2 regions of the Lactobacillus johnsonii genome follow, and region 1 is predicted to be linked to the other one. Evidence: riboswitches for the same ligand, from Rfam matches in the RefSeq annotation. Region 1 holds a riboswitch; the other holds the start of a gene.
The links. A riboswitch is a leader RNA that binds a small molecule or an ion and turns the genes downstream of it on or off. The one in region 1 is predicted to bind magnesium.
Positions count from the first base shown of each region.

Region 1 (16,862 bases):
TATTCACAAAGAATCATGATGCCAATTTATTTAGCAATCCTAAATGGAATTTTTATGGTGATTTTAGCCTAACAAAAAACGAGGAACTTCATAAAGTTCCTCGTTTTTTAATATAAGCGGATAGCGTGAATCGAACCCGCATCTTCAGCTTGGGAAGCTGACATTTTACCATTAAACTATACCCGCATAAGCAAAATGATTATATCATTTTGCTAACGATGTGGCAACTGATGTCTGTCTAGGTTATATTCTGACCGGTCAAGTAGAGAAGTAAAGTTTTGAAAGAGCCAACGACGTAATTCAGATGGCTTTAACACTAAGGGCATTCTTTCATGAACTGGAAGCACAGTATCATTAGAAGCAGTAGTGACCATTGAAAAGTCATCCCCTTTATAAATACCAGCAATTAATGCCATCGGTTCATCTTTTGCAGTAAAAGATGAGTGTTCATGATAGGTTTTGTTATTTGATGCAAGGTAAGTTTGCTTACTACTTTCCCAGAATTCATTAGATAAAATAATGCACCGCTGGCGAGCAAATGAATCATCCCACATTGATGGTTTTTCTTCATAAAAACGCTCTACCCGAGCATTATAAATTACTCGATTCTTTTTAAATGGACTTGGATAGCCCCATTTCTTTTCAACTAACTTTAGTTCGTCATCGCTATATAGCATAACTAAAGATGGAGATTTAGGATAAATTTGAGTAACAGATTCAAATTTGTCTTCAATGTTTTTTGATACAACTAGTGGTAATTCTAAATCAGTTTTTAGATATGTCTTAATTTCTTTAAGCGATGGCATTTCATAATGACTACACATCTCTATTCATCCTTTCTTTATGTAATTTTTCTCTCAATTTAATTTTAGCAACTTTTAGGTAAGTTTAAACAAATAAGGATTTTTGCTAGAATTGGAGGTAAAGCTAAAGATTACAGATATATTGGAGAAAAAATATGACAAAGGAAATTTTATTAACTGGAGATAGACCAACCGGAAAACTTCATATTGGTCACTATATTGGCTCCTTAAAAAACCGTGTAAAATTACAAAATGAAGGTAAATATGACCCTTATATTATGATTGCGGACACTCAAGCACTAACTGATAATGCTAGAGATCCTGAAAAAATTAAGAATAGCTTAATTCAAGTAGCTTTGGACTACTTAGCTGTTGGACTAGATCCTGAAAAGTCTACTATCTATGTGCAATCACAAATCCCTGCTCTTTTTGAATTAACTGCTTATTACATGGATTTGGTAACAGTTGCACGTCTAGAAAGAAATCCAACTGTTAAAACTGAAATTAAGCAAAAGAATTTTAAAGATTCAATTCCAGTTGGTTTCTTAAACTACCCAGTTTCTCAGGCAGCAGACATTACTGCTTTTAAAGCAACAATAATTCCAGTTGGGGATGATCAAGAACCAATGCTTGAACAAACTAGAGAAATTGTTCGTACTTTTAATAGAGTTTATAACACTGATATTTTAGTTGAACCAAAGGGTTACTTCCCACCAAAGGGACAAGGTAGACTTCCAGGTTTAGATGGAAATGCAAAAATGTCTAAATCACTTGGAAATGCAATTTACTTGTCCGATGATGCAAAGACTGTACAAAAGAAAGTTATGTCAATGTACACGGATCCAAACCATATTCATGTTGAAGATCCTGGTCAAGTAGAGGGTAATACTGTCTTTACTTATCTTGATGTTTTTGCACCAGATAAAGATAAGGTGGCTGAACTTAAGGAACAATATCAAAAAGGTGGCTTAGGGGACGTTAAAATTAAACGCTACTTGAATAAGGTTCTTGAAGAAGAACTTGGGCCAATTAGAGAGCGTAGAGAGAAGTTTGCTCAAGATCCAGATGCTGTATACGAAATGTTACTAGAGGGATCAAAGAAGGCAAATGAAGTTGCTAACCAAACTTTACAAGAAGTTAGAGAAGCAATTGGTTTAAATTATTTTGATAGGTTAAATAAATAATTTAAAGAGGGTAAGACTGATGACAAGAGACAGGATTCCGTGGAAGCAATATTTTATGATGCAGGCGTTAGTTATTGCACAGCGCTCAACTTGTGACCGAGCCCTAGTGGGAAGTGTGTTGGTCAAGGACGACCGGATGATTGCCACTGGTTATAATGGAAGTGTTTCTGGACAACCTCATTGTGATGACGTTGGTCACTTAATGGTTGATGGACACTGTGTTAGAACTATTCACTCAGAAATGAATGCCTTAATTCAGTGTGCTAAAAATGGTATTTCAACTGAAGGTACTGAAATCTACGTGACTTATTTTCCTTGCTTTAATTGCAGCAAATGCTTAGTTCAGGCTGGTATTAAGAAAATTAACTATTATTATGATTATCATGATAATCCGTTAGCACTCAAGTTACTGCGTGAAAAGGGTGTGGCGATTGAACAAGTAACGCTAGATCATAAATATGTTCAAAGCTTAGCTGAGAGGTTAGAGAAGACGGATAATGAAAAATAAGTTTATCAGTTTTGGAATACTCCTAATTTCTTTTTTACTATTTACTGCTAGTACAACTTCTTTTGTTAGTGATCTGCAAAATTTATTTAATAACCAAACTAAAGAATTAGTAACTCAAAAAAATAAAGAGTATCAAAAAACAAAAAATAAACCTGAGATTCGGCTTTTAAGTCTAAAAAATAGTAATGATATAAATAAAATTAGGCCGATGAAAAATCAGGTAATTATTGTAGCTGCATTACAAAATAAAAGAAAAAATGTTCAAATTCTTGTTGGTAAAAATTACCAAGATGTTTTGACACAAAATAAGTGTAGCAACATTATTCGATATGCAGGCGATAAATTAAGAAGTGAGAAAAAATCAAGCTTCAACTCAGGAATTCGATTAGTTTTTAATGCCTGTGCAACTTTAATTGCCCAAAAAGATAAGTTATCTTATGATAAAAATTCTTTGACGCAAGAAGAGTTACAAAAAATTGATCATCCACAAAGTGTAAGTTTAGTTTGGGGATTAGTGATTGCAGCTTTAATTAGTTTTGGATTAGTTTTATTCAAAAGCACGCGAAAGCCACATTAGGGCTTGACTAAAAGCTAGTTAGCCGTTAAAGTATCAATAGAAATTAAATATTAGAGCAAATAAACTGTTAGGTGAGACTCCTACGTGAACACATGCTGTCGCCCAGCAACATCCAGAGATGCCAACGGGTCAAACAGGGATCGTCGATATAAGGCCCTCCCCAGCCAGCTAGTTATATTTTTATAACCTTACGTCACGTAGTGTTAAAACTGAACGACGAGTATAAAAATCGCTTGGATTTAAGCCGATGCAGTTTTTGCATCGGCTTTTTGTTTGTTTGCTAGGTTCTTAAGAAAGGATGTTGAAGATGTTAAAAATCAACACTTCCGGCAAAAGACATACTACAGACACCAAGCTGGTGCGCCGGATTGCATGCGAAGATAAATTTGCAACACTGCAACGATTAAAAACCTCAATTAGTGGCCTTCAAACTAAAGATGCGAGGCAACGCTTAGCAAAAAATGGTCCTAACGAAATTGTAAATAAACCTAAAAATACTAGACTTCAATTTTTATGTGAAGCATTTATGACGCCTTTTACAAGTATTCTTTTAGGCTTAGCAATTGTATCTATTATGCTTAACTATAAATTAAAAGTTCATAATTTAGATACACCTGTTTTAATTATTTTAGTTTTAGCTATTTCTGGAATATTAAGTTTCATTCAAAATATCAAAATTAGAGCGGCTATTCAAAATTTACTACATAAAATATCACCCACTACTAAAGTTATGCGCGACTGCATGCCACAAGAGTTGGCAACTAAAGAGTTAGTGGCTGGGGATATTATCTTGTTACAAGCTGGAGAAGTGGTTCCGGCAGATGTAAGAATTTTAAAGAATAATAATATAATTTGTTCAGCCGATTTCTTTATGGATGAAGATAATCCAGTATATAAGAGTGAAATTACTTCTTTAGGTCAGAGAAACAATCATGGTTATGTAGACTATGCCAATATTTTATACGCAGGTACCAGAATTATCTCTGGTTCTGGAGTTGGAGTAGTATTTGCGACTGGAAAAGAGACTATTTTTGGAAAATTATCTCAAAATATTTCCAAGATGGAATTAAAGAAGCACGTGTTTAATTTAGATACCAGAAATTTAACAAGAGTATTTTTAATTCTAGCTGCAGTTATTGTTCCTTTGTTTTTAGTAATTAGTAGTATGATGCATGGCAACTGGGAAAATACTTTAGTATTTGCTCTTGCAGTAGTTGTCGGATTAACCTCTGATGCAGTTCCTATTTCTATCACTAGCCAATTACTAAAAAATTCAATTCACCATCCGAGTAATAGCATGGTAATGAAAAAACAAAATCAATCTAACTAGGAATTTCTAAAAAGAAATTCCTTTTTTGGTACACAAATTTATGTAGGCATGCTATGTTATACTAGCAGTTAAAAGACTTATGAGAGGAAGAATAAAGATGGCTGAAAAGAAAACTTTCTATATTACTACACCTATTTACTATCCATCTGGAAAATTAACTATCGGTAATGCATACACTACTATTGCTGCTGATACCATGACTCGTTATAAAAAATCTCGCGGTTTTGATACATTCTTCTTAACTGGAACTGATGAACATGGACTTAAGATTGAGCAAAAAGCTGAAGCACAAGGAATTAAACCACAAGAATTTGTAGATAAAATGGCTGATTCCTATAAGGACCTATGGAAAATGTTAGACGTTTCCTATGATCGCTTCATTAGAACAACTGATGAAGATCACGTTAAAGCTGTACAAAAGATTTTTGAAAGATTATTAAAACAAGGAGATATTTACTTAGGTGAGTACACTGGTTGGTATTCTGTAGAAGATGAAGAATACTTCACTGAATCACAACTTGCTGAAGTATATAAAGATGATGATGGCAATGTGATTGGCGGAAAGGCTCCATCAGGACATGAAGTACGTTTAGTTAAGGAACCATCATACTTCTTCAGAATGAGTAAATATGCTGATCGCTTACTTCAATACTACAAGGATCACCCAGACTTTATTTTGCCTCACTCTCGTGAGAAAGAAATGGTAAATAACTTTATTAAGCCAGGCTTAGAAGACTTATCTGTCACTCGTACGACTGTTGATTGGGGAATTCCTGTGCCTAGTGATCCTAAGCATGTTGTTTATGTTTGGATTGATGCTCTTTCTAACTATATTACTGCTCTTGGATATGGTTCAGATAATGATGCATTATTTAAGAAATATTGGCCAGCTGACGTACATTTAGTTGGTAAGGAAATTGTTCGCTTCCACACTATTTATTGGCCAATTATGTTAATGGCACTTGATCTTCCTCTTCCAAAGCAAATCTTTGGGCATGGCTGGGTATTAATGAGAGACGGTAAAATGTCTAAATCAAAGGGTAATGCCGTTTACCCAGAAATGATTGTTAAACGTTATGGCTTAGATGCTCTTCGTTATTACTTGATGCGTGCAATTCCATTTGGTTCAGATGGTATTTTTACTCCGGAAGATTTTGTTGAAAGAGTTAACTTTGATTTGGCTAATGACTTAGGTAACTTGTTAAATAGAACTGTTTCAATGATTAATCAATATCAAGATGGCCAAGTTGCTCCAGTTGCTTCAGAACAGGATGAATTTGCAAAAGATTTAATTAAAACAGCTAATGAAACAATTGCTGAATATCAAAAACAAATGGATGCCCTCCACTTCTCTCAAGCTTTAGATAGTGTTTGGAAGCTCATTTCTCGTGCAAATAAATATATTGATGAAACTACACCTTGGACGTTAAACAAAGAGGGCAAGAGTGAAGAACTATCTAAAGTAATGACTAACTTGGCTGAAAGTTTACGTTTAATTGCAATTTTAATTGCACCAGTTATGACGCAGAGCCCAGTTAAGATGTTTGAACAACTCGGACTTGACTGGAAGAATGATGATCAAAAGAAACTTGATTTTGGCGGCTTTGACTGGAACATTAAGGTAACAGAAAAGCCGACGCCAATCTTCCCACGACTTAAAAATGATGTTGAAGTTAAGTACATTAAGGAAGAAATGAAGAAGGCTAAGCCAAAGAAGAAGACTAGAAGTCAACAAAAAGAAGAAAAACACATTACAATTGATGATTTTGACAAAGTCAAAATTCAAGTAGGTCAAATTTTATCCGTTGAGCCAGTAAAGGGATCAAGTAAATTATTAATGTTTAAACTTGATTTTGGTGATGGAAACGAACGTCAAATTTTAAGTGGTATTCGTAAGTTTTATCCAGATGCAAGTGAACTTTTAGATAAAAAGGTCCTTGCAGTTACTAACTTAAAGCCACGTAAGATGCTAGGACATGAAAGTCAAGGTATGCTTTTATCTAGTGAAAAGGATGGCAAGGTTAAGTTAGCTATTGTTGGCGATGAACATGAGGTTGGAGCTGAATTAGGCTAATGGAGATTTTTGATTCGCATACACACTTAAATGATGCATCTTTTCGCGGAAAAGAAGACATTTATCTTGAACGAGCTAAAGAATTAGGTGTTGTGAAAAGTGCGGTTGCTGGACAAGATCCTGAATTTAACGAACGTGCGATTGACTTGAGTCAAAGATTCGATAACTTATATGCTATTGTTGGCTATTGCCCGGATGTTGCTAAAGACTATGATCAAAAAGCTGAGGATAAGCTAGTTGAGCAACTAAAAGAACCTAAAACTGTCGCGTTAGGAGAAATTGGACTAGATTATTATTGGGATGAATCCCCGAGAGAGGTACAACGCAAAGTTTTTGCGCGACAACTTGATTTGGCTCATAGTTTGAAAATGCCTGTTAATATTCATACTCGAGATGCTTTTGAAGATACTTATCAAGTTTTGAAAGATAGTCATGTCGGTGAATATGGTGGGATAATTCATAATTTCAATGGTGATCCGGAATGGCTCAATAAGTTTCTTGACTTAGGGATGATGGTTTCATTTTCTGGTGTGGTTTCTTTTACTAAAGCAGTTGATGTTCATGCTTCAGCTAAGGTTGTGCCGTGGGACAAATTTTTAATTGAAACTGATGCTCCATATTTAACACCGAAGCCATACCGTGGAAAACAAAATGAAACAGGATATGTGCGTTATGTAGCTGAAGCAATTGCCGATTTGCGTGGAAGCTCTGTTGAAGAAGTAGCCAAGCATACATTTGAGAATACGATGAGGGCATATGGAATCAGAAAATAAAAAACAATTTAATGCTGTAATAGTTGTTGAAGGTCGAGATGATACCAAACGTCTAAAACAATTTTTTCCTGGAATTGAAACTATTGAAACCAATGGTTCAGAGGTATCTGAACAAACTTTAGCTGAAATAAAGAAACTTTCGCAAACTAGAGAAATAATTATTTTTACTGACCCAGATTATAATGGCGAAAGGATTCGACGTTTAGTTACCCAAGCAGCTCCTCAGGCTAAGCAAGCTTTTATTACACGCAAAGAAGGAGAACCAACTAAGCGTGGAAATAGTTTAGGAGTTGAACACGCTTCAAAAGAAGCTTTGATTCGTGCTTTAAGTGATTTGCATGAAGTTAAACCGATAGAAAGTGATATCACTAAGGAAAAGTACGATGAGTTAGGCTTAGGAATGAGCTCGGGTGCTCGTCTTTTACGTGAGAAGGTTGGGATTAAGCTAGGAATTGGATATGGAAATAGTAAACAATTTTATAAACGCTTAAAGATGTTTGGAATTACTTATGATGAATTAAAGAGGGCAGTTGAAGATGTCAAATAGTATGCCGATTGCAAGTCCAGTTAGAACTCAAGCAATTGTTAATCGCTATTTTATGCATGCGAAAAAGAATTTAGGTCAAAACTTTTTAGTAGATTTACCAGCAATTAAAGGAATTGTTGAAGCAGCAGATATTCAGCCAGGAGACCAAGTTATTGAAATTGGACCTGGAATTGGTTCATTAACTGAACAACTTCTTTTAGCTGGAGCCAAAGTTTTGGCTTATGAGGTTGATCAAGATTTACCAGAAATCTTAAACAATGAATTGCCACAAAAAATTGATGGTGAAGAATTGAAAGATCGGTTTAAGTTAGTAATGAAAGATGTATTGAAAGCTAACTTTGTAGAGGATAATGATGGCTTTCTTGATTTAAGTAAATCAGTTAAGATTGTTGCTAATTTACCTTACTACATTACAACTCCAATTATTTTTAATCTGATTAAGAGTGATTTAGATTTTTCAAGTTTAACCTTAATGATGCAAAAAGAAGTTGCTGAACGGTTAGTTGCTAAGCCTAAAACAAAGGAATATGGTCCCTTGTCTATTGCAGTGCAAAGCCGGATGAATGTTCGCTTAGCCGAAGAAGTAAAGAGCACATCTTTCATGCCAAGACCTAAAGTTGATTCCGCGGTTGTTGTCTTAACGCCACTTCTTGAAAAGCCTGACATTAATGATTATGCATTCTTCGATCATGTAGTGAAAATGTGTTTTGCTCAACGTCGTAAAACTTTAGCTAATAATTTGAAGACTTTAATTAAAGATAAAGATGAACGCGAGAAATTAATTAATGATCTAGGGTTAGATGTTAGAGTTCGTCCGGAAGAATTAACTCTAAATCAATTTGTTCAGTTGGCACATCTTCTAAAAGATCGGCAAGCATAAAACGGTTACAAATTACAGACTTGAAAAAATATTAAATTTTTGATAAAATGAATCCAAGCAAAGGAGTGACGTCCAGTGCCAACAACACTAATGGCAATTAAACAAAGTTTGGATTCTCATTTGGGTGAAAACTTAGTAGTAGTAGCTCAAGCAGGAAGAAAAAAAGTAACCCGTCGTAAAGGTAGATTAACTAAGACTTATCGGGCTGTATTTGTTGTAGATCTTGACCAAGATCAAAATAATTTTGAACGAGTATCTTATAGTTATACCGATTTATTAACCAAAAACATTGAACTTGAGTTTGATGAAATGTAGTCGACAATAGAATATTACGAACAATCACTAGTATTTCACTTAAAATGCTAGTGATTTTTCTTTATATAGAGTATATTTAAACGTAGAAATCTATTTAATGTTTAGGAAGGTAAAAGCATGAAACGTTCAGAAAGATTAGTTGATATGGTTAAGTATCTTTTGGCTCGCCCTCATACTTTGATTGCATTACCATTTTTTGCAGATCGCTATGGTGCAGCAAAATCTTCAATTTCAGAAGATTTGGCAATTTTACGTCAAACTTTAGCCAACGATCAAAATGGAATTTTAGAAACTGTAGCGGGAGCAGCAGGTGGAGTAAGATACATTCCTTTTGTAGGAAAAAAAGAAGCTACAGACTATCTTCATGATTTAGCTGACCGTATTGAAGATCCTGATCGTATTTTACCCGGTAATTTTGTTTACTTATCCGATATTTTAGGTTCGCCGCAAGATTTACGTCAAATTGGACAACTGATTGCTACCAAATATGCCTACAGTAATATTGACTATGTAATGACGATTGAGACTAAAGGAATTGCTCTTGCACAAGCAGTAAGTCGTTTCTTAAATGTGCCATTTGTAATGGTTAGAAGACGTCCTAAAATTACTGAAGGATCAACAATTTCAGTTAATTATGTTGCTTCTTCAAGTGAACGAGTTGAAAAAATGGAGTTGGCCAAAAGACTCCTCCCAGAAGGAAGTAATGTACTAATTGTCGATGACTTCATGAAAGGTGGAGGCACTTTAACTGGGATGGAAGAACTAGTTAAAGAATTTAAAGGTACTGTTGCCGGTATGTGTGTACTTTGCGAAACAAAGTATGCCTCTCAAAAAGTAGTTGATGACTACCAATCTTTAATTAAAATCACTGAAGTTGACAGGGATAAGAAACTAATCAAAGTACGACCAGGTAATTTCTTAGAGCAGACAGACTTCAATCGTTTCCCAAAATGATATACTGATAGATAGCTTAAATACAATATTGAGGGGATATTAAATTCATGAATAAATATGTTGTTATCTTAGCTGCTGGAAAAGGTACCCGTATGAAGTCAAAACTTTACAAGGTATTACATAAGGTTTGCGGAAAAACGATGGTAGAACATGTCGTTGAGGCAGCAAAGGGAACTAATCCAGATAAGATTATCACTGTTGTTGGTAATGGCGCAGAGAGTGTTAAAGATGTATTAGCAGGTCAGTCAGAATTTGCTTTTCAAGAAAAGCAATTAGGAACTGGAGATGCAGTTTTAGCAGCAAATGATCTATTAGAGAATTTAGAGGGATCAACTTTAGTTGCTACTGGGGATACTCCATTATTTACAGCCGAAACCTTTAATAACTTATTTAAAAAACACGAAGAGAGCGGAAATAGTGCAACTGTTTTGACCGCAAAAGCTCCAAATCCATTTGGCTATGGACGTATCATTCGTGACGAAGATGGAAATGTTCTGAGAATTGTTGAACAAAAAGATGGTACTCCAGAAGAGTTAGCTGTTGATGAAATTAATACTGGTGTTTTTTGTTTTGACAATAAAGAATTATTTAAAGCTCTAAAACAAGTAGGTAACGATAACGCGCAAGGTGAATACTATCTAACTGATGTTTTAGAAATTATGCGCAAGGCTGGTCACAAGGTTGGTGCATATGAAATGCCAGACTTTAGTGAAAGTCTAGGGGTTAACGACCGAATAGCTCTTGCTCAAGCAACTAAAATTATGCAAAGAAGAATCAATGAGGAACACATGAGAAATGGTGTATCATTTATTGATCCTGATACTGCATATATTGATAGCGATGTTAAAATTGGCAACGATACTGTTATCGAAGGAAATGTTGTTATTAAGGGTAAAACCGAAATTGGTAGTAACTGCTATATTACTAATAGTTCAAGAATCATTGACTCTAAGATCGGCAACAATGTAACTATCACTTCTTCAACTCTTCAAGAAGCTCAAATGGATGATAATACTGACATTGGTCCTAACTCACACCTTCGTCCAAAGGCCGTAATTCGCAAAGGTGCACATATTGGTAACTTTGTTGAAATTAAGAAGGCTGAAATTGGAGAAAATACCAAGGTAGGACACTTAACTTATGTTGGAGATGCAACTTTAGGTAAAGATATTAATATTGGCTGCGGAACTATTTTCTCTAACTACGATGGCGTTAAGAAGTTCCATACTAATGTTGGTGATCATTCATTCATTGGTGCAGGTGCTACGATTATTGCTCCAGTTAATATTGCTGATCATGCATTTGTTGCAGCAGATTCTACAATTACTAAAGATGTTGAGAAGTACGATATGGCAATTGCTAGAGGTAGACAAACTAATAAACCAGATTATTGGCACAAATTACCTTTGGCAAAAGACAAAGAATGGGAATAAATTTAAAAGAAGTTGTTAAATACAACTTCTTTTTTTGCTATTTACAAGCGTAACAAGCATTTTTTTGCTATTATTAAATGTGGAATTGTAATTTTTCGGTGGAGGAAATTATGTCTCAATTAGACAAAGAAATTAAAATTTTTGCGCTCAACTCTAATAAGCCTTTAGCAGAAAAAATTGCTGATAAGGTGGGAGTTAAGCTTGGTAAGTCTGATGTTAAACGTTTCAGCGATGGTGAAATTCAAATTAACATCGATGAATCAGTTCGTGGTAAAGATGTTTATTTAGTGCAATCAACTTCAGCTCCAGTAAATGATAATTTAATGGAATTGTTAATCATGATTGATGCTGTTAAGCGTGCTTCGGCTAGAAGTGTTAACTTAGTAATGCCTTACTACGGATATGCACGTCAAGATAGAAAGACCCGTGCACGTGAACCAATTACAGCTAAGTTAGTAGCTGATATGTTACAAAAAGCTGGTGCTGATCGAGTACTTTCACTTGATTTACATGCCCCACAAATTCAAGGATTCTTTGATATCCCTGTTGATAATTTGATGGGTGCACCTCTTCTTGCGGACTACTTCTTAAGCCATGATTTAGAAAAAGATGCTGTTGTAGTTTCACCTGATCATGGTGGTGTAACTAGAGCAAGAAAGCTAGCAGAATTCCTTAAGACTCCAATTGCAATTGTTGACAAGCGCCGTCCAAAGGCAAATGTTGCTGAAGTTATGAACATTATTGGAGATGTAAAAGGCAAGCGTGCCATTATTATTGATGATATGATCGATACTGCTGGTACTATTACTTTAGCATCTCAAGCTTTAATGGATGCTGGTGCAACTGAAGTTTATGCTTCAGCTACCCATGCTGTTTTATCAGGTCCCGCAATTGAACGTTTGAATAATTCACCAATTAAGAAATTGATCTTAACTGATTCAATTAACCAACCTGAAGAAAAAGATTTATCTAAGGCTGAAATTGTTTCTGTTGGACCATTAATGGGTGAAGCAATTAAATTGATTCAAGAACATAAACCAGTTAGTCCACTATTTAATACTCGTTTTCAATCACATAATTAAGTAATAAAAACCAATATCTATCTACTTAGGTATTGGTTTTTTTGTCCTATAAGAGCTATACCTTTATTTTAAAAATAGAAAAAGCGTTTACATATCTCGGATAATTAAGGTAGTATTAAACTATACAGTTTTGAAGAAGGAACTATGAGAATATGACTACTTTATCTGATGTAGCAAAAAAAGCTAGTGTATCTAAGATGACAGTATCGCGGGTTATTAATCATCCGCAACAGGTGACGCCAGAATTAAGAAAAATTGTGGAAAAAGCAATGGAGCAATTGAATTATCATCCCAATTCAATTGCGAGTGCTTTAGCTCATAATCGGACTAATGTGGTTAAATTGGTAATTTTAGAAGATATTGATACAACCGAGCCATACTATATGAATCTACTTTTTGGGATTGCTAAAGGACTAAGCAAAAAACACTACGCAATTCAATTAGCCACAGACAGGAATGTTGGCGGAGGAGACGGCTATATTATAACTGGTGGGCGAGCAACGGATGCAGAATGGTTAGATCAATTAGATAAACCTTTTGTTTTATTTGGAGAAAATCGTTATGGCTATGATTTTATTGATACAGATAACAAATTAGGTGAACAGCTGGCTACACAGTATGCACTTAATAAAAATTATCAATCAATTGTTTTCATTGGAATTGATGAAAAAGAGCCTTTTGAATATTCAAGGGAAGCCGGCTATATCAATACACTTCAGAAACATAATATGATTCCAAAAATTTTTCGAATCCAAAACCATAGTAGTCTGGCTGAAAAATTAATTATTGATAATTGGAGAAAATTTGCACCGAATACATGCTTTATTTGTGCTAGTGATCGAATTGCAGTGGGGGTAGTACGAGCTATACAAAGAAAAAATGGAAATATTCCTCGGGATTTTGGTGTGATTGGTTTTGACGGAGTCTTTTTAGATCAAGTCTCAAATCCAAAACTCACTACCGTTAAGCAAAATTTATTTAAGCTTGGGGAGCTCTTAGCTGGGATGATTCTGCAAAAAATTAAACAAGATGGAGCCCAGCAGGGTGAAGTCTTGCTTGAACCAGAACTAATAAAAAGTGAATCTACAAGAAAGTAAGAAGCTGTCTAAACAGCTTCTTTTTTTGATACCGGTAACAGATAAAATATATTGTAAGCGCTTATAACGATTGCTTAAAATAAAATTCATGGAGGATGTGTATTATGAGACATTGGTATGATCAAGCAATTATTTATCAAATATATCCTAAGTCTTTTCAAGATTCTAATAATGACGGTATTGGTGACTTAAATGGAATAAGAAAGAGAATACCGTATTTAAAGGAATTAGGAATCAATGCTGTTTGGCTAAATCCAATTTTTGTTTCTCCACAAGTGGATAATGGCTATGATGTATCAAATTATTTTGCTATTGATCCAAAGATGGGAACAATGGAGGATATGGACAACTTAATTAAAGAGATGCATGAGGCTGGTATTCATGTAATTATGGACTTTGTATTAAACCATACTTCTGATCAGCATCCCTGGTTTCAAGATGCTATAAAAAATCCAGAAAGTATATATCGTGACTATTATATTTTTGCTGGAGAAAACAATCAGCGTCCAAATAATTGGGGAAGTTTTTTCGGAGGAAGTGTTTGGGAAAAGGATCCTGCAGGAACTGGACAATTTTATTTCCATCTTTTTGATAAAAGAATGCCCGATTTGAATTGGAAGAATCCTGAAGTTAGACATGCAATGATTGAGATTGCAAAATATTGGTTAGAAAAGGGAATTGATGGATTAAGATTAGATGCTTTTATTCATATTGCAAAAGCAGATCTAAGACAGAATTTTCCCGTTAATAGCAAAGATGAAGAACCAGTAATTGCAGAACCATTTTTTGCTAATTTACCACAAGTTCAAAAATGGATGCGTCCATTTTGTGAAGAAATAAAACAGGATTATCCTGATGCATTACTTTTAGGGGAAGCAGCAAGTGCAAATGTGAATTTGGCTGTGGATTATACAAATCAGGACAATCATTTAATGGATAGCGTAATTACTTTTAGATATTTTACTGAAGATCAAAGTAAGATCGATCCTAGTTTTTTGAGTAATTATCAACCTAAGCCATTAGATTGGGTTAAATTTAAACAAAATCAGACTATTTGGCAACAGACCTTAAGTGGAATTTCTAAACCTACTCTCTATTGGAATAATCATGATATGGCAAGGCTGGCAACTAGGATTGCTAAAAATGATATTCAAGCAAGAAGTTTAGCAATGCTGATGTACTTACAGTGCGGTATTCCAATCATTTATTATGGTGAAGAGCTGGGGATGAAAAATTTACAGTTTGAAGATATAAATAATTTTAAAGATGATACTGTAAAAGAGTTTGTGACGAGTGCAGAAAAAGCAGGTAAGACTTCAAAAGAAGCATTGTTAATGGCAAGCAAAACCCATAAGCTGCCTGCTCGAGGTCCAATGCCATGGGATAACGAAAGAAATAATGGCTTTACAGAGAAAGAGCCTTGGATTAAAGGTAAGAAGCTTGATAAGGCAAATGTAGCTGATGAAATAGCGGATGATAGTAGTATGTTTAACTTTTACAAAAAGCTTATTAGCTTGAAGAAAGAACAACTATTTCAAGAGGGTAATTATTATTTATGGCCAACGTCAAATAGTAGCTATGTCTATGAGCGTAATTTAAAAGACAAAAAAGCACTTATTGCTGTTTCTTTAAGTCAAGAACCGATTGAACTTGAAGTAGGAAAAGAATTTAGTAATGAAAGATTATCAGCTGGTCAATATGATTTAGTGGCAGGAGAATTAAGACTAGAGCCATATGCCGGAGTAGTATTAGAAAATTAAAAAGATTGAGGAATAAAATATGCAACTTGCAGCTTTAAAACACAGAACTGAAAGTGAAGATTGTTTTGTTATTGATCATTCACACGTTAAAATTAGACTTCATACAGCAAAAGATGATGTGGAAAAAGTAATTGTTCATTACACTGATAACTATTTACCACCAGAGCAAGCTAAGGAACTTGAGATGGAGAAAGCGGGTAGAGGTCAAGTTAGTGATTACTGGACAGCAACTTTAACTGCACCTTATCATCGGATTAAATACACCTTTGAAGTAATTGGAAAAGATGGAAGTCGTTATATCTTTGGTGATCGTAGTATTGAAAAATTTAGTGATGAAAAATTAAGAGAAGATGGAATGTATTTTAAAGTTCCATACTTCCACGATATTGATCGAATCAAAACACCAAAATGGCTAAAAGATATTGTTTGGTATCAAATTTTTCCAGAGCGTTTTGCTAATGGCGATAAAAGTAATGACCCAGCAAATGTTAAAGAATGGAATCCAGAAGATCATCCAGGCAGAGAAGATTTTTATGGTGGAGACTTACAGGGAGTTTTAGATCATCTAGATGATCTACAGAAATTAGGGGTTACGGGATTATATTTCTGCCCAATTTTTAAGGCAAGTTCTAATCATAAATATGACACAATTGATTATTTACAAGTAGATCCAGCTTTTGGAGACAAGGATTTATTTGCAAAAGTAGTTAATGAAGCACATAAGCGTGGGATGAAAGTGATGCTTGATGCTGTATTTAATCACTTAGGTGATCAATCAATGCAGTGGCAAGATGTAGTTAAAAATGGCGAAAAATCACGCTTTAAAGATTGGTTCCACATTAATTCATATCCTGTTGAACCATATCGTGACCCAAGTAAAGGTGAAAAAAATCCACCATATGAAACTTTTGCCTTCGAAAAACATATGCCTAAGTTAAATACGGCTAACCCAGAAGTACAGGACTTTTTATTAGAAATTGCGACCTACTGGGTAAAATATTTTGATATTGATGCTTGGCGGCTAGATGTTGCAAATGAAGTTGACCACCATTTCTGGAAGAGATTCCATGATGAATTAGTTAAAATAAAGCCTGATTTTTATATTGTTGGGGAAATATGGCATTCAGCTCGTCCATGGCTTCAGGGGGATCAATTTACAGGTGTAATGAATTATCCATATACTTTACAAATTGAAGACCACTTCTTTAAACATAAAATGGATGCTAAAGACCTTAGTGAACACCTAACTGATCAGTTAATGATGTATCCAGATATGGTTGACCAGGCTATGATGAATATGCTTGATTCCCACGATACGGCTAGAATTTTAACTTTAGCAAAAGACAATCAAGATTTAGCTTTGCAAGCAGTTGCGTATGAATTTGTTCAACCTGGAGTGCCATGTATTTACTATGGAACAGAGATGGGGATGAGCGGTGATAATGATCCGGATTGTCGTAAACCAATGGATTGGAGTAAGATAAATGGTCCGGTATGGCAAAGAGTTCATGAATTAGTGAAATTCAGACTAGATCATAGTGATAC
Region 1 is NZ_CP059055.1:245,215-262,076, forward strand. Features, by position in the region: gene H0I41_RS01100 (CPBP family glutamic-type intramembrane protease) at 1-72, shown strand, start outside; tRNA gene H0I41_RS01105 (tRNA-Gly) at 116-186, opposite strand; gene H0I41_RS01110 (SOS response-associated peptidase family protein) at 213-824, opposite strand; gene trpS (tryptophan--tRNA ligase) at 959-1,987, shown strand; gene H0I41_RS01120 (deoxycytidylate deaminase) at 2,007-2,495, shown strand; gene H0I41_RS01125 (TPM domain-containing protein) at 2,485-3,072, shown strand; M-box (ykoK) riboswitch at 3,129-3,301, shown strand; gene H0I41_RS01130 (P-type ATPase actuator domain-containing protein) at 3,371-4,402, shown strand; gene metG (methionine--tRNA ligase) at 4,500-6,476, shown strand; gene H0I41_RS01140 (TatD family hydrolase) at 6,476-7,249, shown strand; gene rnmV (ribonuclease M5) at 7,233-7,796, shown strand; gene rsmA (16S rRNA (adenine(1518)-N(6)/adenine(1519)-N(6))-dimethyltransferase RsmA) at 7,786-8,676, shown strand; gene H0I41_RS01155 (Veg family protein) at 8,752-8,991, shown strand; gene purR (pur operon repressor) at 9,109-9,945, shown strand; gene glmU (bifunctional UDP-N-acetylglucosamine diphosphorylase/glucosamine-1-phosphate N-acetyltransferase GlmU) at 9,993-11,378, shown strand; gene H0I41_RS01170 (ribose-phosphate diphosphokinase) at 11,489-12,460, shown strand; gene H0I41_RS01175 (LacI family DNA-binding transcriptional regulator) at 12,613-13,557, shown strand; gene H0I41_RS01180 (alpha-glucosidase) at 13,662-15,317, shown strand; gene H0I41_RS01185 (glycoside hydrolase family 13 protein) at 15,337-16,862, shown strand, end outside.

Region 2 (16,862 bases), 800 kb from region 1:
TTGGACCAAATTTCACTGCTTTTGCGACAGGAATAATAAATGGTAACATAGTCCCAATTGCAGCCATACCAATCGTTGCCCATGTAACAATTGCTGTAGCATGCTGTTTAATAAATGGGAGGCCTGGATCTCTAAGTGCATGAATAACCATTTCTTGGGTCCAAAGCGATTCAATAAACCAGCCAGTACAAAAGACAGCTGAAAAAAGTAATTTTTGTGAAGCAGTTGCTCCTGCATAGCTACTTCCGATAATTTGTGGACAAACTATAAAGAACAGTAATGCAAAAGTTATGATGTCAAAAATCGAAGATGTAGGACCAAAATAGAACATAAACTTAGGAAGCTTCTTAGTACTCCACTTTCTTGGTTCAGATAAATAATGTTTGTTCATTGTATCGAATGGAATTGATAGACAGCTGGTACCGTACATTAAATCTAAAATGAGAAGTTGAACTGGAAGCATTGGAAGAAAAGGAAGAAATGATGATGCTACTAAAATTGATAAAATATTACCAAAGTTAGATGAAAGTGTAATTTTAATATATTTCATCGTATTTCCAAAGACTTGCCGACCAATTTGAACAGCTTTCTCTAAAATCATTAAGTCTTTATGTAACAAAATTATATCAGCAGATTTTTTAGCAATGTCTACGGCTGTATCAACGGAAATAGCAACATCGGCTGCTTTCATAGCCGGCGCATCATTAATTCCGTCTCCCATATAAGCAACAGTATGGTTATTTTCTCTTAATAATTGAATAATTTGTGCCTTTTGTTGTGGGGATAGTTTTACAAAAATATCACATTCTTCAACCATTTTCTTCAATTCAGCTGAACTTTTATTTTCTAAGTCCTTTCCCTGATACACGCAATTAATATCTAACCCAACTTGTTTGCCAACATTTCTAGTGACAGCTTCATTATCTCCAGTTAAGATTTTTACAGTAATTCCATCCCTCTTTAAAGCAGTTAATGCAGCTTTAGCACTATCCTTTGGTGGATCTAAAAATGCTAAAAATCCAGTTAAAATTAGTTCTTTCTCATCATCAACACTGAATTCACCAACAGGAGCAGGATTTTTCTTATAGGCTAGCAATACCACCCGTAACCCATCTTGATTCATTTGATTGATCTTATTTAAAATTTCTTGTCTCTGCTCTTGATCAAGCATGGTAATTTTATCGTTAATTTCCAACCGATTAGAGCAAGCAAGCATTTCTTCAGCAGCTCCTTTTGTTACTAATAAGTGTTCATGCTTCTTATTCATTACCACGACACTCATTCGTCTTCTTTTAAAGTCAAAGGGAATCTCATCAATTTTTTGATAATTTTGGTTAATTTCTTCTGTATCTAATTCATCTTTAGCTGCATTAATGATTGCCTTATCAATTAAGTCTTTCATCCCTGTTTGATAGTAACTGTTCAAGTATGATAGTTCTAAGACTTTTGATTTTTCTTCTAAATTCAAATCATAGTGACGTTCTAAAACTACTTTGTCTTGAGTTAAAGTCCCAGTTTTATCTGTGCAAAGAATATCTGCAGATCCGAAGTTTTGAATTGAATTCATTCTTTTAACAATGGTTTCGTGCCTTGCCATTTCAACTGATCCCTTAACTAGATTGCTTGTAACAATTACAGGAAGCATTTCTGGAGTTAGTCCCACAGCTGTAGCAATAGCAAAAATCAATGCATTAAGCCAATCCCCTTTGGTTAAACCATTAATTAAAAATACAAGAGGTGCAATTACGGCGGTCATAATCAATAAAATCTTTGAAACATTTTTGATTCCAATATCAAAAGTTGTTTCTTTATTTTTATTCTTGCTAAGAGTACGTGCTAAATTACCAAAAACTGTCTCATCACCTGTAGCAAATACAACGCCCATTGCAGAGCCTGAAACAATATTTGTTCCCTCATATAAAATATTCGGATAATCTAAATAGTTATCATTTTCCTTTGGCTTTTCATTTGCTAGTTTTTCAACAGGACTAGATTCACCATTTAATGAACTTGCTGAACAAAAGAGATCCTTACTTTTTAATAAATACAGATCTGCTGGTACCAGATCCCCAGCAGTTAGATTGATAATATCACCAACTACAACATCTTTAGTTGGCAATTCCTGATCTTTTCCATCTCGTTTGATATTCGTGGTTACAGATACCATATTTAATAGTGAATCAACTGCGTCACTGGTTTTAACATTCTGGATAAAACTAGTTATTCCAGAAATTAAAACCATTGTAATCATAATAATGACTGTACTGAGATCCTTTTGATCTGCAGGAACAAAAAGATAGTTAGTCAAAAAAGATAAAAGAGCTAAAAACAGTAATACTCCTGTAAATGGAGTCATGAAAGCATCAAATAAAAAATGCAATTTTGGATGACACTCTTTATTTGATACTTCATTTAACCCATCGCGCTCTAAACGCTTTTTTGCTTGCGCAGGGTTTAACCCATTAATTGACGTATCTAATTGCTTTAATACTTCACTCTTTTCTTTTCCAGCAATTTGCTTAGCTAAAGTCGCATCAGTTACTACACGATCTTTAGAGTTGAATTTTAACATAGTAATCTCTCCCTCTAAAAAATCGGCAAACAAACAAAAAGACCAACGCAAAAACTGCATTGGTCTTATAATAGCGATTTAATACTCGTCGTTCAGTTTTAACACTACGTAACGTAAAGTTTTTTCAACTAGCTGACTGGGAAAAGCCTTAACTCGACAGTTCCTGTTTGACCCGTTGGCATCTCTGGATGTTCCTGGGCATCAGCATATATTTACGTAGGAGTCTCACCTAACAGTTTATTTGCTTCTTTATTTAATTGACGACTATAGCCTAAACGACTATTTTTTATTATTCAACCGTCTTTATAATTTCTTTACTTTCTTAAAAAAATCGAAATATTTTACTTCAAGTATTCTTTAAAGAAATTATCAAGTTTACTAAAAAAGTTAAGCACTACCATTAGCACTTAACTTTTTATACACATCAATTTATTAATTATGAAACTTTATAAATTTAACCTAACTTGTCATATTCTTCATCAGAAACTGGCTCAAGCCAAGTGGTTTTACCGTCTCCGACCATTACTGCTACATGAGCAAACCATGAATCCTTGGTAGCACCATGCCAGTATTTAGTATTAGGGTTAACAATTACAACATCCCCGGGAACCATCTTCTGTGCTGGTTTACCTTCTTCTTGATACCAACCTTCACCTGCAACGGCAATTAGGATTTGAGGAATTGAGTGCATGTGCCAATCATTACGACAACCAGGCTCAAAACTTACATTACTTACACCAGTTTTAGCCTCTTTACTTGATGCTAAAGGATTGAGGTAACTCTTTCCTTGAAAGTATTTTGCGTATGCTTCGTTAAATTTACCAAAGCCAAAGACACTATTTTTTACTTCTTCTTCATTTTTTGCCATTATTTTTTCCTCCGTAAAACTCTTTATTTCTCTCATCTATTAGTTTATATCTACCCTTTATAAATTAAAAATAGTTATTTCTACTAGACATCTATGCATTTAAGGTATGGTATTTTACTACATAGGCTAAATATTTAAGATACCTCCTATAATTTGCTATATTTAAGATAATAAGAAGAAAGAGAGGGTATAACTTATGAAAATCACTTTTAAAGGTAAAGAAGTTAAATTAATAGGTACTCCGCCAGCAGTTGGTGAAGAAATGCCTAATTTTGCAGTACTAAATAAGAACAATCAAGAATTCACTAAGTCTGATTTGTTAGGTAAATTTAGTTTAATTAGTGTAGTACCAGATATTAATACTCCTGTTTGCAGTATTCAAACCAAAACTTTTAATAAAACAATGGATAAATTTCCAGAAATTAACTTTTTGACTATTTCCACTAATATCGTTGAAGACCAACAAAATTGGTGTGCTGCTGAAGATGTTAAAAATATGCAATTGATGTCTGATAAAAATTTGTCATTTGGTAAAGCAACTGGCTTATTAATTCCAGAATCTGGCATTCTTGCTCGTTCCGTTTGGGTCCTTGATCCTAATGGTAAAATTCTATACCGTGAATTAGTTGATGAAATTACACATGAGCCAAATTATGATGCAGTATTAAACGAACTAAAACAATTACATTAAGATTAACAAAATTAGTTTATAGAAAAAGTGTTTACCAGATTTTAAAGTCTTGATGGTAAACACTTTTTTCTTGATTAAAATTTAATATAAAATGGTTAAAGAACTACTACGAATAATTAAGGAGGATTAGATATGTCATTAACAGTTAATCTTTACTACACTGGTAAAAATGGAAGCGCTCGTAAATTCGCTGAAGAAATGGAAAGCAGCGGTGTAGCCGACCGTATTAGGAAAGAACCAGGAAATGAAAAATATGAATATTTCATTCCATTAGATGATCCTGAAACTATTCTTCTAATTGATAGCTGGAAAAACCAAGAATCTCTTGAAGCTCACCATGCTTCACCAATGATGCAAGAATTAGCCGACCTACGTAAAAAGTATGATCTTCATATGCGTGTAGAACGTTATATTTCTGACGAGAATGGTATTCCAAGCAGTGATCAAAAATTTATTCGAAAATAATAGATTTTTAACCATATTCAAAGACTAATAAAAAGGCGCATGCCTAATATCTAAAAAGATATTGGCCTACGCCTTTTTCTCTATATAAACTTCTAAAAATGTACTATTGTTGAACCTACTATTAGTAACATAAGAACTAGAATCAGACTTTAGGACAATCATTAAAGCGTTAGATTCACCATAGTTCGCATCTTCCCATGGCATATAAATATTTTTAGTTTTTCCAGATTTAAAAATCAAATCTACATCAACTAAATCATGGAATTTAGCTATCCGGTCAGCTAAATTATATTCTTCCGAAGTTTCAATGGTATTTACTTTATCCCAGTCAGCAATCATAGTAAACCCATCACATTCAAGGCCTGTTTTAAGGATATCACTATCTTCCTCTTCATGGCCCCAGCGATGGCTTAAGTTAGTATATACATTTTTAAAATTAAAATAAGGAATATACTCAATTGGAATTTGCTCAGACTCACAATTTTCAAAATTAAATTGAATTGCTTTTAACTTTTCCATACTATGCTTACATCCTCTCAAACTTTACTGAATTGCCACTTTATTATACAAAATTATTTAACAATTTTAACTAATTAACAAGGATGAAAAATATATAGGCTTCAATATAATACTTTTTATCTTCTTTAGATAATTTGGTCATAAGAACCCCCCCGAAATTCGTGTCCGAATTTCGAGGGTCACTACAATTCTTAGATTGGCTACTTCTTATTAACTATTTATTTTATTTAATCGCTGATTGTAAAATTAAATTGAACACTTGATAAAAAATAAAAAGTCCATTCGGACCTGTTTGATAGAATGTTAATAACCACAAAAACTTTCTATTGGAGGTCAAAATGGACTCTTTACATTCTACCATGAACCAGCACGTTAAAGGCAAGCATTTATCATTTGAAGAGCGAGTTATTATTCAATTGCGTTTGAAAGATGGCTATTCTTTGCGTGCAATTGCCCGTGAACTTAACTGTTCTCCTTCTACTATCAGCTATGAGGTTAAGCGTGGCACTGTAAAACTGTATCATGGTAAAGTCAAAAAATATAAGGCTACTCAAGGGCATGATGCATATAAAGCTCATCGTAAAAATTGTGGGCGCAAATCAGACTTTCTCAGGAAAGCTCAATTCATGCGCTATGTCCACAAGCATTTTTTTAAAGATGGCTGGTCGCTTGATGTGTGCAGTAATCGTGCTACTGCTGTTGGCGAATTCGCTAGCAGCGATGTTGTCTGCACCAAAACTCTTTATAATTACGTTGATCAAGGCTTATTAGGAATTTATAATTACGACTTGCCAGAGAAGCTTAAACGCAATACTAAGCTTCATCGTATTCGCAAAAATAAGAAAAAACTTGGCAGAAGCATTGAAGAACGTCCTAAAGAGATCAATAAACGTAATGAATTCGGTCATTGGGAATGCGATTTAGTTCTCGGACATAAGAGCAAAGATGATGAGGTACTGCTAACCTTATCTGAGCGTATGAGTCGTGAGTTTTTAATTCTTCGTATTCCTGACAAGACTTCTGTCAGTGTCATGCAGGCCTTTAAAGAACTCCAAAGGCAATACAGCGAACATTGGAATGATATTTTTAAAACCATTACCACTGATAATGGCTCAGAGTTTGCAGATCTTTCCAACCTAGAAAAAGTATCCAATACACTGGTTTACTATGCCCATCCTTACACTTCTTGTGATAAGGGAACAGTTGAAAGACACAATGGTCTTATTCGCAGATTCATTCCTAAGGGAGAAGCAATAGCTAACTATTCTTTACAAGACATCATTAATATTGAAACCTGGTGCAATTCTTTGCCAAGAAAGATACTGGCCTATCATACACCAGATGAAATCTTTGAAAGAGAATTAGATCTAATCTATCAAGCAGCTTAACTAAAAGTGTTCAATTTATTATTGCAATTTGCGTATTTTATTTAATTTAAACTGATCGACATAATCTGCTAAATACTTCACGGTCAGGCTGTGCGGATCTTTAATTAATTCTAATGGTCTACCTTTAGCCACTAACTTTCCTCCATTTTCACCACCACGTGGCCCTAAATCAAGCATGTAGTCAGTATTAACGATTAAGTTAAGATCATGCGTAATAGTAATTATAGTTGCGCCTTGATCAAGAAGTTTTTGCATTACATGAACTAATACCTTTACATCTAAGGGATGCAGACCAATAGTAGGTTCATCAAAAACAAATAAGGTATCGTCTTGTCTCTGACTTAAGTGTGTTACTAATTTTAATCTCTGCGCTTCCCCACCAGACAAAGTTGGTGTACTTTCTCCTAAGTGTAAATAATCAAGACCTACTTCTTTCAATAAAAGTAGATCGCGTTCAATTTTTGGAATCTCTTTAAAAATTGGAATAGCTTCGTTTATATCCAGGTTAAGAACATCAACAATCGAAAGATCATGCCATTTAACTTTTTGAATTTTTTGATTATATCTATCTCCATGGCAAGTAGGACAGGTTTGCTGCATATCAGGCAAAAACTGAATATCTAAAGTAACGATTCCTGTACCACCACAAGTTGGACAAGCTCCTTCTTTATTATTATAAGAAAAGTAACTTGGAGTATAATGCTTTTCTTTGGCTAAAGGTTGCTGAGCAAAGAGCTTACGCAAATTATCCATAATCGAAGTATAAGTTGCGACTGTTGAACGCGTACTCTTTCCAATTGGAGAAGCATCCACACTTACAACATGGTGCACAGGAGAATTAAATTCTTTAACTTGCTTTGGTAAAGGCTCTCCCTTATCTTGGGCCTTAATTGCTGGAACAATAGAATCTAAAATTAAACTAGTCTTACCTGCTCCTGAAAAGCCAGTTACAGCAGTAATTTGATTTACAGGAATGCCTGCTTTAATATCATGTAAATTAAAATAGTGATCTACTTCAAAAGTAATTTGGTCGGAATTAACTTGATCACTAACTTTACGAGCCATTAAATCGGCTTTGCCATCTAAATAAGGTGCAATTAAAGATTGAGGATCTTTTTCAATTTCTAAAGGAGTGCCTTGATCCAAAATTTCTCCTCCAGCTTCACCAGACCCAGGACCGATTTCAATAATTTGATCAGCTGCTTTTATAATATCAACATTATGATCAACGACCACAAGGGAATTACCTTGTGCAACTAATTTACGCAATACTTTAATTAATCCATCAACATTAGCAGGATGTAATCCAATTGAAGGTTCATCTAAAACGTATAAAACTCCGGTAGTTTCTGTACGTAAAGTTCTAGCAAGTTGGATTCTTTGTAATTCACCAGTAGACAAGGTATTCCCAGCTCGTGCCATGGTTAAATAATCTAATCCTAAATCCAGTAATGGCTGCAAATTATTAATAAATTCATTGAGTAGGGCTTTAGCCATGGGATGCATATTTTCTGGCAGACTAACGAGAACTTCTTTACTCCATTTAGGCAAATCGCCTAGTTGCATATGTTGAACTTGATCAATATTTTTTCCATTAACTAACTGATTAAGTAGTTCTGGACGAAGACGCGTTCCATGACAAACCGGACAAGTTGAATAAGTAAAAAATTCTGCAAGACGTTTCTGTGCTCGTTCACTTTTACTACTTTCAGCTGATTTTAAAACGGCTTGATGCGCATTTTCATATAAAGCATTAAAATTATGAAAAACTCGACCGGTTCCTGACAAAAAATCCATCTGGTACTTCTTTTCAGGACCATTTAAAACAAAATCTTTCTCTTTCTCAGTTAAATCCTTATAAGGAATGTCAATTCTAACGCCCGCATGTTCAGCCACATTTGGCATAAAGTTCCTTCCTGGTAAATTCCAAGAAGCTACAGCACCGTTTCTAATCGAAAGATTGGGATCGGTAATTAATTTACTTTCGTCTAATTGGCGTACCTTACCAGTTCCACTGCAACGCTCACAAGCTCCATCAGAATTAAAAGAAAAATCTTCCGCACTTGGAACGTGAAACTTTACACCACAAGTTGGACAAGTAACCTGCCCCATCTCATCTCCGGACTTAGACATTGCTTCTGCAATATCTAAACTTGGGGCAACTCGGTGTCCATTCGGACAGACCGGTGAACCTAATCTTGAAAAAATTAGCCGTAAAACATTATATGTTTCAGTAGTTGTTCCAACAGTCGCTCGTTCATTAGGAACACTTGGTCTTTGGCGCAAGGCTAAGGCAGATGGAATATGTTTTACACTAGTTACATCCGCTTGCGCACCTTGCTTAATTCGTCGACGCATATAGGTAGATAGAGCGTCCAAGTAGCGCCGCGACCCTTCTTCATATAAAATTCCCATTGCCAGGGATGACTTTCCTGACCCCGAAAGTCCTGAAATAGCCACAAACTTATGAAGTGGGATATCTACATTAATATTCTTCAAGTTATGAACACGTCCATCACGAACTTCAATCTTTTTTGGGACTGCCATTTTATTTCCTTCTTTATCATTTCTATAATTTACATCTATATATTATAGGAAACTTTTTACTCAGTTGTTAAATTATCGTTTTTAACACATATTTATGTGGAGTTTTCTCTATTACAGTTTATAGCTATTGTTTACTGCTCCTTACCCGATCTTTCTAAAGTGGAAAAATGTTATAAAAAGTTATAAAATTAAATAAAAGTTATAAAAAGTTATAAAAAGAGGTGTAACTAAATGGAAAATCCTTTTAATCCTAGTTTTGGAAAAATGCCCAGTGTTTTCTTAAATCGTGATTCATTAACTCAACGTATAGTTACTGAATTGAACCGAGTGGGATCGCCTTTTCAAACATCCCTTCTTTACGGGCAACGTGGTTCGGGAAAAACTACATTGATGACAGAAGTTTCTAATTTAATAAGTAAAGATAAAAATTGGTTAGTAATCAATTTAGTTCTAGATGATGATCTCTTAATCTCCCTAATAAATCAATTACAACGACATCTTCTTAACTTGAAGATTATAAAAAATATCGACCTAAAGATGAACTTCTTTGGACTAGATATGAGTGCTAGTTTCCATCAACAGGCTGAATCTAATTTTCAATTATTATTCCAAGATGCCTTAGAGAAACTAACAAAAAAAGGGTTTCATGTTTTAATTAACATTGACGAAGTACATTTAACACCATTATTAAAAAAATTTGCTAGTTGTTATCAAATTATGATTCGAAACAATCTTAATGTTTCTTTACTTATGGCAGGTTTACCAGAAAATGTTTCAGAAATCCAAAATGATGATGTTCTTACCTTTTTATTGCGTGCCAATCGAATCGTTTTGAATCCTTTAGATATTGAAAGTATAAAAAATAGTTATCAGCACATTTTTAGTAAAGCTAGCTATACATTTTCGACTGAAACTCTTTTATATATGACTAAACAAACTCAAGGATTTGCTTACGCTTTTCAATTATTGGGCTATCATTCATTCCTCCAATAAGACGATTTCTATATCTGATATAAACAACATCTTAGACATCTATATTAGTGAATTAAATAGAAATGTTTACTTCAAAGTTTATAGTGACATGTCTGAACGTGAAAAAGAATTCGTACAAGCTATGGTTAAATCTAAGCAACACAAGGTTAAAAGTCAGGTTATTGGTAATCTTATGGAAAAAGGACCTAATTACATTGCTGTCTATCGCCGGAAATTAATTGATGACCAAATTATTAAACCGAATGGTTATGGCTATGTTAGCTTTTTGTTACCTTACTTCGATAAATTCGTTGAACAAGAGATGATTTTAGATGAATTTTAAAATTAATCTAGAACTTTTTAGTTTCTCTCTTTCTTATCCCTCATGATTTAACTAAATATAAATAAAATGAGCAATAGCTTTCCTACAGTTCATATAGAAACTATTACTCATTTTATTTTACATTCATATCTAAGCTTGCTTTAGTGCTTTATATACTTCAGTCGCAAAAGATAAAATCCTATCAACATTAATGCACTTATGCAAAACAATTCTAGAATCACCTAAAAAGTATAATGAAGTATAAAATTGTGCCGCAAAGTATAATGAAGTATAATGAAGTATAAAATCATGCCGCAAAGTATAATGAAGTATAATGAGGTTTTAAAATGTACAGTGAAAATCCATTTGATGCGGAATTCGGTGGAATTCCTGAACTATATCTTGATTTTAATAATGATGCTGTCAAATATGCTAAAAGAGCACACCGTTACAAAAAACATCCCACTTACTCACTTTTTATTACTGGTGTTCGTGGTTCAGGTAAAACAGTTTTTATGAACAAAGTTGGCAAAGAACTTAATAAATATGATGATACAATCGTAGTAACTCTTCATAATACTGAAGATTTATTTCGTATAATGTACATTAAGCTAGCCCCAATGCTTAACAAATTAAAAAAGTGGTCTTCGTCTGTTTCAATTAACTTACCATTCGTTTCTATAAATTTTGCTGAGGCAAATGAAAAACATGATGAAATCTACTATAAAACTGAAATTACTAAAATTTTAAAATTATTGAAACAAGCTAACATGCGAGTCGTATTTTGTATTGATGAAGTTTCTAATACACCAGCAATTCAAAAATTAGCTGAAGAATTTAATAATTGGAGCTTAAGTGAACTGCAAGTTTCTGTTATCATGACTGGATTGTTGAAGGAAGTGGCGGAACTTTCTAGTTCGCATAATTTAACTTTTTTAGTACGCGCTGATAGGTTTCACGTTAATAAATTGCAAAAATTATCAATTGCTCAAGCGTATATTAAAGTATTTGACATTACAAGTGACCAAGCTGAAGAAATGGCCGAGATGACACAAGGTTATGCTTATGCTTTTCAATTAATTGGCGATTTGATGTATGAAGAGCTATCTACTGGTAAAAATTTTGAAGAATCCTGGAATTATACTAAGTTAGCTTTTAAAGATACGCTTTTCAATCAAGCGTATGATGTCATCTCACATGAATTAACAGAAATTGATTTTCAATTTCTCTACGAGATGTCAAAAAATAATAATATTAGTGCAATTATTGAAAAAATGGGTAAAAGCAAGCAATACGTAAATATGTATCGTACTAAGCTAATTAAATATAATTTAATCAAAACAATCATTCGCGGTAAATTAGGATTCACCCTACCTTTATTTAGGGAATTTATCCAAGCAAAATATGATGAATTAAATTGGGGATAAAAAAACTGAAATGATCAAATCATGTCCAGTATTGTTTTGTAATTATTTACTTTTTAAAATAAAATTCGTTTTAACCTAAATAATAAATAAACTAAAACGGGTGGAGCCAATCAACTTCACCCGTTTTACTTTGTCAAAATTTACTACTAAATTATTTTAAACTAACTTTTAATTTTCAAATTTAATGGCTTGATCCTTAAATAATTCATAGGTAATCAAGTCAGAAGTATCCAAATTTTCATTATTCATATCCACAGCATTAATTTGGTTATTATCGTAAGTAGTAAAATATAAAATTCCCTTATCCAAATTCATACAGTCTGAATACATGGTAAATTCAAATACATTATCTTCAACTTCATCGGTACCCTTTGCTTGTTCAACCGAATGTAAAATATGGAAGAAATTAGTTACATTTTCAACTTCATCATTACCTTTTGGTGAATGAGCTAATACAAAAGATGCCTTAATAAAGCGAGAATTTGAATCTGTTCCGCCTGGTAAATGATGGGTCCCTAATCCACGACTATACAGATTAATATCTGCATTAGGTACAAGTGTATTTTTAGGTTGAGCTGGAGAAACCGAAGCAAAGTTAGCCAAGGTTTCAACTTGAGCTGGAAAGACAGGATTATTTGTTAAAGTATTAACTGGGTTGTCATAAACGTGTAAACCAGTTTCTGTTGATTCAATAACTATACTCTTACCACTTTTATCACCCATTAACCAATGAAGAGTAGTAACTGGTAAATCTTTAGAGAAACTTTCATCAGTAATATTAGTTTCAGACAATAATTTCTTTACATCTTCAATAGTTTCACAACTGCTTAGTAAATATGGGATCAGTTCAAAAGAAGTAACATTCTTTTTGCTTTCATCTACAGCAAAATATTTACCAGGACCAGTGAAATTTAATCCGGCTATTCCTAATCCTTTTTCATTGATAGCATCACAATACAATGGATAGTCATTGGCAACTACTGAAACACCGATCATTGCATAATGAGTATCTTGTGTTGGTAAATGACGATAATTAAGTTGATAATTTCTAGGAGTAATTACCACTTTCTGACCATAGGCAATTTCATAATCTAAATTTCTACCAAAATAATTATCTTTTGGACTATATAAAATTGATGTACACATCTTAATTTCCTTCTCTTCTCAAAAATCTTTTCACTTTCTATTGTAGTCTTAAAATGTAATAAATTCCCTTAACTTGTCTTGGATGCAACTTTAAATAAAAAAAGTAGAACATGAATTAAGAAGAGTAACCTTTATTCTCATACGCTAAGTGCATAGTATTTTTTACTACTTACTAAGAAAAAGTTAACTTTCACTAAAAATATATAACTATTTCACCATTAATTATTCACATCTCCCAAATGAACTTGTTGTCGAATGGAGGTGATAACAGTTACATGAAAAGTGTCAGAAAAACAATTAAGCTCTTTCTTCTATTAGGTCTTGTTTCTGTAAGTGTTAATACTTATAAGAATAATCCTACTGTTCGCACGGCTACTAACGATTCAATTAGTACATTAAAGGAAAAAATATCAACCTTAGATGCTAGCGATCTTAATCCATTAAAGATAGTTCCACCTAAAGTTTCCGATCGACCTTCTGATCAGACGCTATCCTCGGAATCAGATAACCAATAGCCAAATCAGCCAGTAACTTCTAATTTTAGTGAAGGACAAAATCAAGAGACTTCCAGCAACCAGACTTGGAACCATGCTAAAGCAAATGTCTTTATTGATATTTCAAATAATGATGAATTAGGTCATGCAATTGGCTTACAACATACTAATATAGCTTCTGTAATGTATCCGGCAGGATCCTATTATTCTATTCAAGAGCAAGATATTAATGCCGCTAGAGATTTATACAAATCCGCATATGCGGCATAAAAAGAGTTTCGTAAACAAGTCTTAATTTGATTTAAAACATAACTCTTTAGAAAGTAAAAGCACTGATATATCAACGTTTATTTAACGATGATTATCAGTGCTTTATTTTAATGTTTTTCCCTGGATACTTTTATTATTTTTGACACTTAAAGAACCAGCGAGTTGCCTTTTTATCTTTCATTTCTAGACTAAAGTCAGATCCAACTTCAATTGAGTTAAATCCAGCATGTTTCAATAACTGTTTAATGGTATCTAAATCATATGCTCTTTCATAGTGAGTTTCAGATAAACGATCATATTCGCCATTGGGTAGACGATTAAAGAATGTTAGATCATGGATCACCCCATGTTCGACATCATCATTGGCATAACTCTGCCACATAAATGCTCGACGATGATCATCATCTTGATAATTGTACATATAGCCTGGGTAAATATCGTCAGTTTGATGAGGTGTAATTACATCGAAAAGAAATACACCATCATCTTTTAAATGATTGGCGACCTCAGAAAATACTTGAAACAAGTCAGCTTCGTCATCAAGATAACAGGAAGAGTCCGCATAGCAAGTAATTACATCGAATTTTTCAAGGCCACTTAAATCTCGCATATCAGCTTGCACCAACTGTAAAGAAACATTATTTTCAGTACTATGTTGATCTGCTAAACTAAGCATTTCATCTGAAAAATCAGCTACCGTGACATTTATACCATCTTTAGCAAGTAAAACAGCTAATCGTCCACTACCACCAGCTAGGTCGAGTAGCTTACCATTCTTTTTATTAATATTAGCTAAGGTGAATTTTTCCCAGCTCTTGTACATATCTGAATCAAACAACTGATCATATAATTGGGCAAAAGTTTGATAAATCATTTTTATTAATCCGATCTATTTAAATTATTATTCTCTTAATATTAACCCAATTATTAAAGATATTAAAACTATTTCTTACAGTTATTTCTTCTTTCGCATATCCCAACATGTCCAGCCCATTAATAAAATAATCAACATAATGATCGCGTAAGCGAAAACTACTGCATCTCTTTTAGGCATCATATTAAAGGAAACAAAAGTAGCTGGTAAATTACACAAATTCAAGAAAATCAAAACAATTGAACTGACCCACCCTAGAATTGACCAAATCTTTCTATTCTTAAATTGTCCCATCATTCTCCTATCATCTGTCATAATTAAAAGTGGCACAATTGAAAATGGTACTGCAAATGCTAGAAAAACTTGAGAATTTTCCAAAAGCATGTTTAGGGCAAAATGTTGCTGAGAAATTGAATCTTTTGCTGTCATCAATACACACATAATAACTGGAATCACAGATAATAATCTAGTAAATAATCGTCTTGCCCATAGTGGCATCTTTAAGTGAATAAAGCCTTCCATTACTACCTGTCCAGTGAGAGTTCCAGTAATTGTTGAATTTTGACCAGAAGCAAGAAGTGCAACTGCAAATAAGACTGATAAAATTCCTGTCTTAGCTACTGAGATCAAAATTGGATTGCTTAACATAGTCGTATTGCTTAGAGCATCATACAAACCAAAGAATGAACTATCTTTGACTGCACCACTTTTAAAAACAGCAGCTCCCATAATTAATAAAAGTACATTAACAAAAAAGGCAATAATTAATTGAATATTTGAATCCCACGTAGTAAAACGGACTGCATTTTGAACATCTGCAAGATTATCATGGTTAATTTTTCTAGTTTGGCAAATAGATGAATGCAAATAAAAATTATGCGGCATCACAGTGGCACCAATTATTCCCAAACTTCCTGTTAAAGGTGATAATCCATTAACTACGGGATGCTGAGCTACTAATTCTGGAGATGGCAATGCAGACAAAAAAATATTTTTCCAGTTAGGATTAGCTAACATGACTTGATAAGTAAAAACCAGTAGTATCACCATAATCAAGCAGGATACCAGGGCTTCTATTTTTCTAAATCCCACTTTTGACAATAACAATAAGAGTAATACATCAAAGACAGTGATAAAAGTTGCAATAACTAGGGGAATCTTAAATAAAAGATTTAAAGCAATTGCCGCTCCAATAACTTCCGCTACATCAGTTGCCATAATTGCTAGTTCAATTATAATCCAAAGGATAAAACTTAATCTTTTACTAGTACGTGCACGAATGGCTTGTGCTAGATCCATTTGAGTAACGATTCCTAGTTTTGCGGCCATATATTGTAAAAGCATAGCCATTAAACTAGAAATTAAAATAGTAGAAATCAAAAGATAATTAAAACTCTGACCACCATTAATTGAAGCTGCCCAGTTTCCTGGATCCATGTATCCAACAGCAACTAATGCACCAGGACCAGTATATGCTAAAAGCATCCTGAAGAAATTACGAGTTCTCGGAACTGGAATAGTACTATTAATTTCTACTAAAGATTTACCATTTGCGTATGAAATAAAACTATGATCTTCCATCTTTACCCCTATCCATGAATTCCAAGGGTCATCCGGGCCACTCTAGACATCATACTTGGATTCCATTGCGGATACCAAACGAGTTTAATTTGGCACTCATCAACTTCATCAACACTTTTGGCAGCTTTAGTAATTTCGTGATCTAACCACTCACTTAGAGGACATCCCATAATCGTTAAAGTCATCGTAATCTGACATTTTGTCTCGCTTACTTCAATACCATAAATCAATCCCAAATCAACGATGTTAACCTGCAGTTCTGGATCAATTACTTTTTTTAAGGCTTGGTAAACTTTCTTTTCGGTATTAGATAATTTCTCTATTTCTAGCACTATCCAATTGCTCCTTCCATTTGGAAGCTAATCAAGCGATTAAGTTCGACTGCATATTCCATTGATAATTGCTTAGTAAAGGGTTCAACAAAGCCCATAATAATCATTTCAGTTGCTTTTCTTTCTGGGATGCCACGACTTTCTAAATAATACAGCTGGTCTTCAGAAATTTTAGAAACTGTGGCTTCATGTTCCATCGCTACATTTGAATTTTCAATAGCATTAGTTGGGATCGTATCAGAAGAAGACATATCATCCATAATAATCGTGTCACATTCCACGTGTGCCTTTGAGCCATCTGATTTTTTAGAAAACTTAACACTACCGCGATAATCTGTTGACCCACCACCCTTGGCAATTGACTTAGACACAATTGAGCTAGAAGTATTAGGAG
Region 2 is NZ_CP059055.1:1,041,731-1,058,592, forward strand. Features, by position in the region: gene mgtA (magnesium-translocating P-type ATPase) at 1-2,572, opposite strand, end outside; M-box (ykoK) riboswitch at 2,649-2,816, opposite strand; gene H0I41_RS04875 (cupin domain-containing protein) at 3,027-3,440, opposite strand; gene tpx (thiol peroxidase) at 3,637-4,131, shown strand; gene H0I41_RS04885 (putative quinol monooxygenase) at 4,264-4,596, shown strand; gene H0I41_RS04890 (hypothetical protein) at 4,663-5,115, opposite strand; gene H0I41_RS04895 (IS30-like element ISLjo1 family transposase) at 5,454-6,503, shown strand; gene H0I41_RS04900 (excinuclease ABC subunit UvrA) at 6,522-9,050, opposite strand; gene H0I41_RS04905 (ATP-binding protein) at 9,282-10,043, shown strand; gene H0I41_RS09395 (hypothetical protein) at 10,132-10,365, shown strand; gene H0I41_RS04910 (ATP-binding protein) at 10,692-11,771, shown strand; gene bsh (choloylglycine hydrolase) at 11,940-12,917, opposite strand; gene H0I41_RS04920 (hypothetical protein) at 13,193-13,432, shown strand; partial or broken gene H0I41_RS04925 (matrixin family metalloprotease) at 13,547-13,681, shown strand; gene H0I41_RS04930 (class I SAM-dependent DNA methyltransferase) at 13,815-14,555, opposite strand; gene H0I41_RS04935 (Nramp family divalent metal transporter) at 14,637-16,136, opposite strand; gene H0I41_RS04940 (metal-sulfur cluster assembly factor) at 16,145-16,468, opposite strand; gene sufB (Fe-S cluster assembly protein SufB) at 16,468-16,862, opposite strand, start outside.
Region 2: linked by a shared signal. The riboswitch ahead of mgtA (magnesium-translocating P-type ATPase) and the one ahead of H0I41_RS01130 (P-type ATPase actuator domain-containing protein) in region 1 are both predicted to bind magnesium.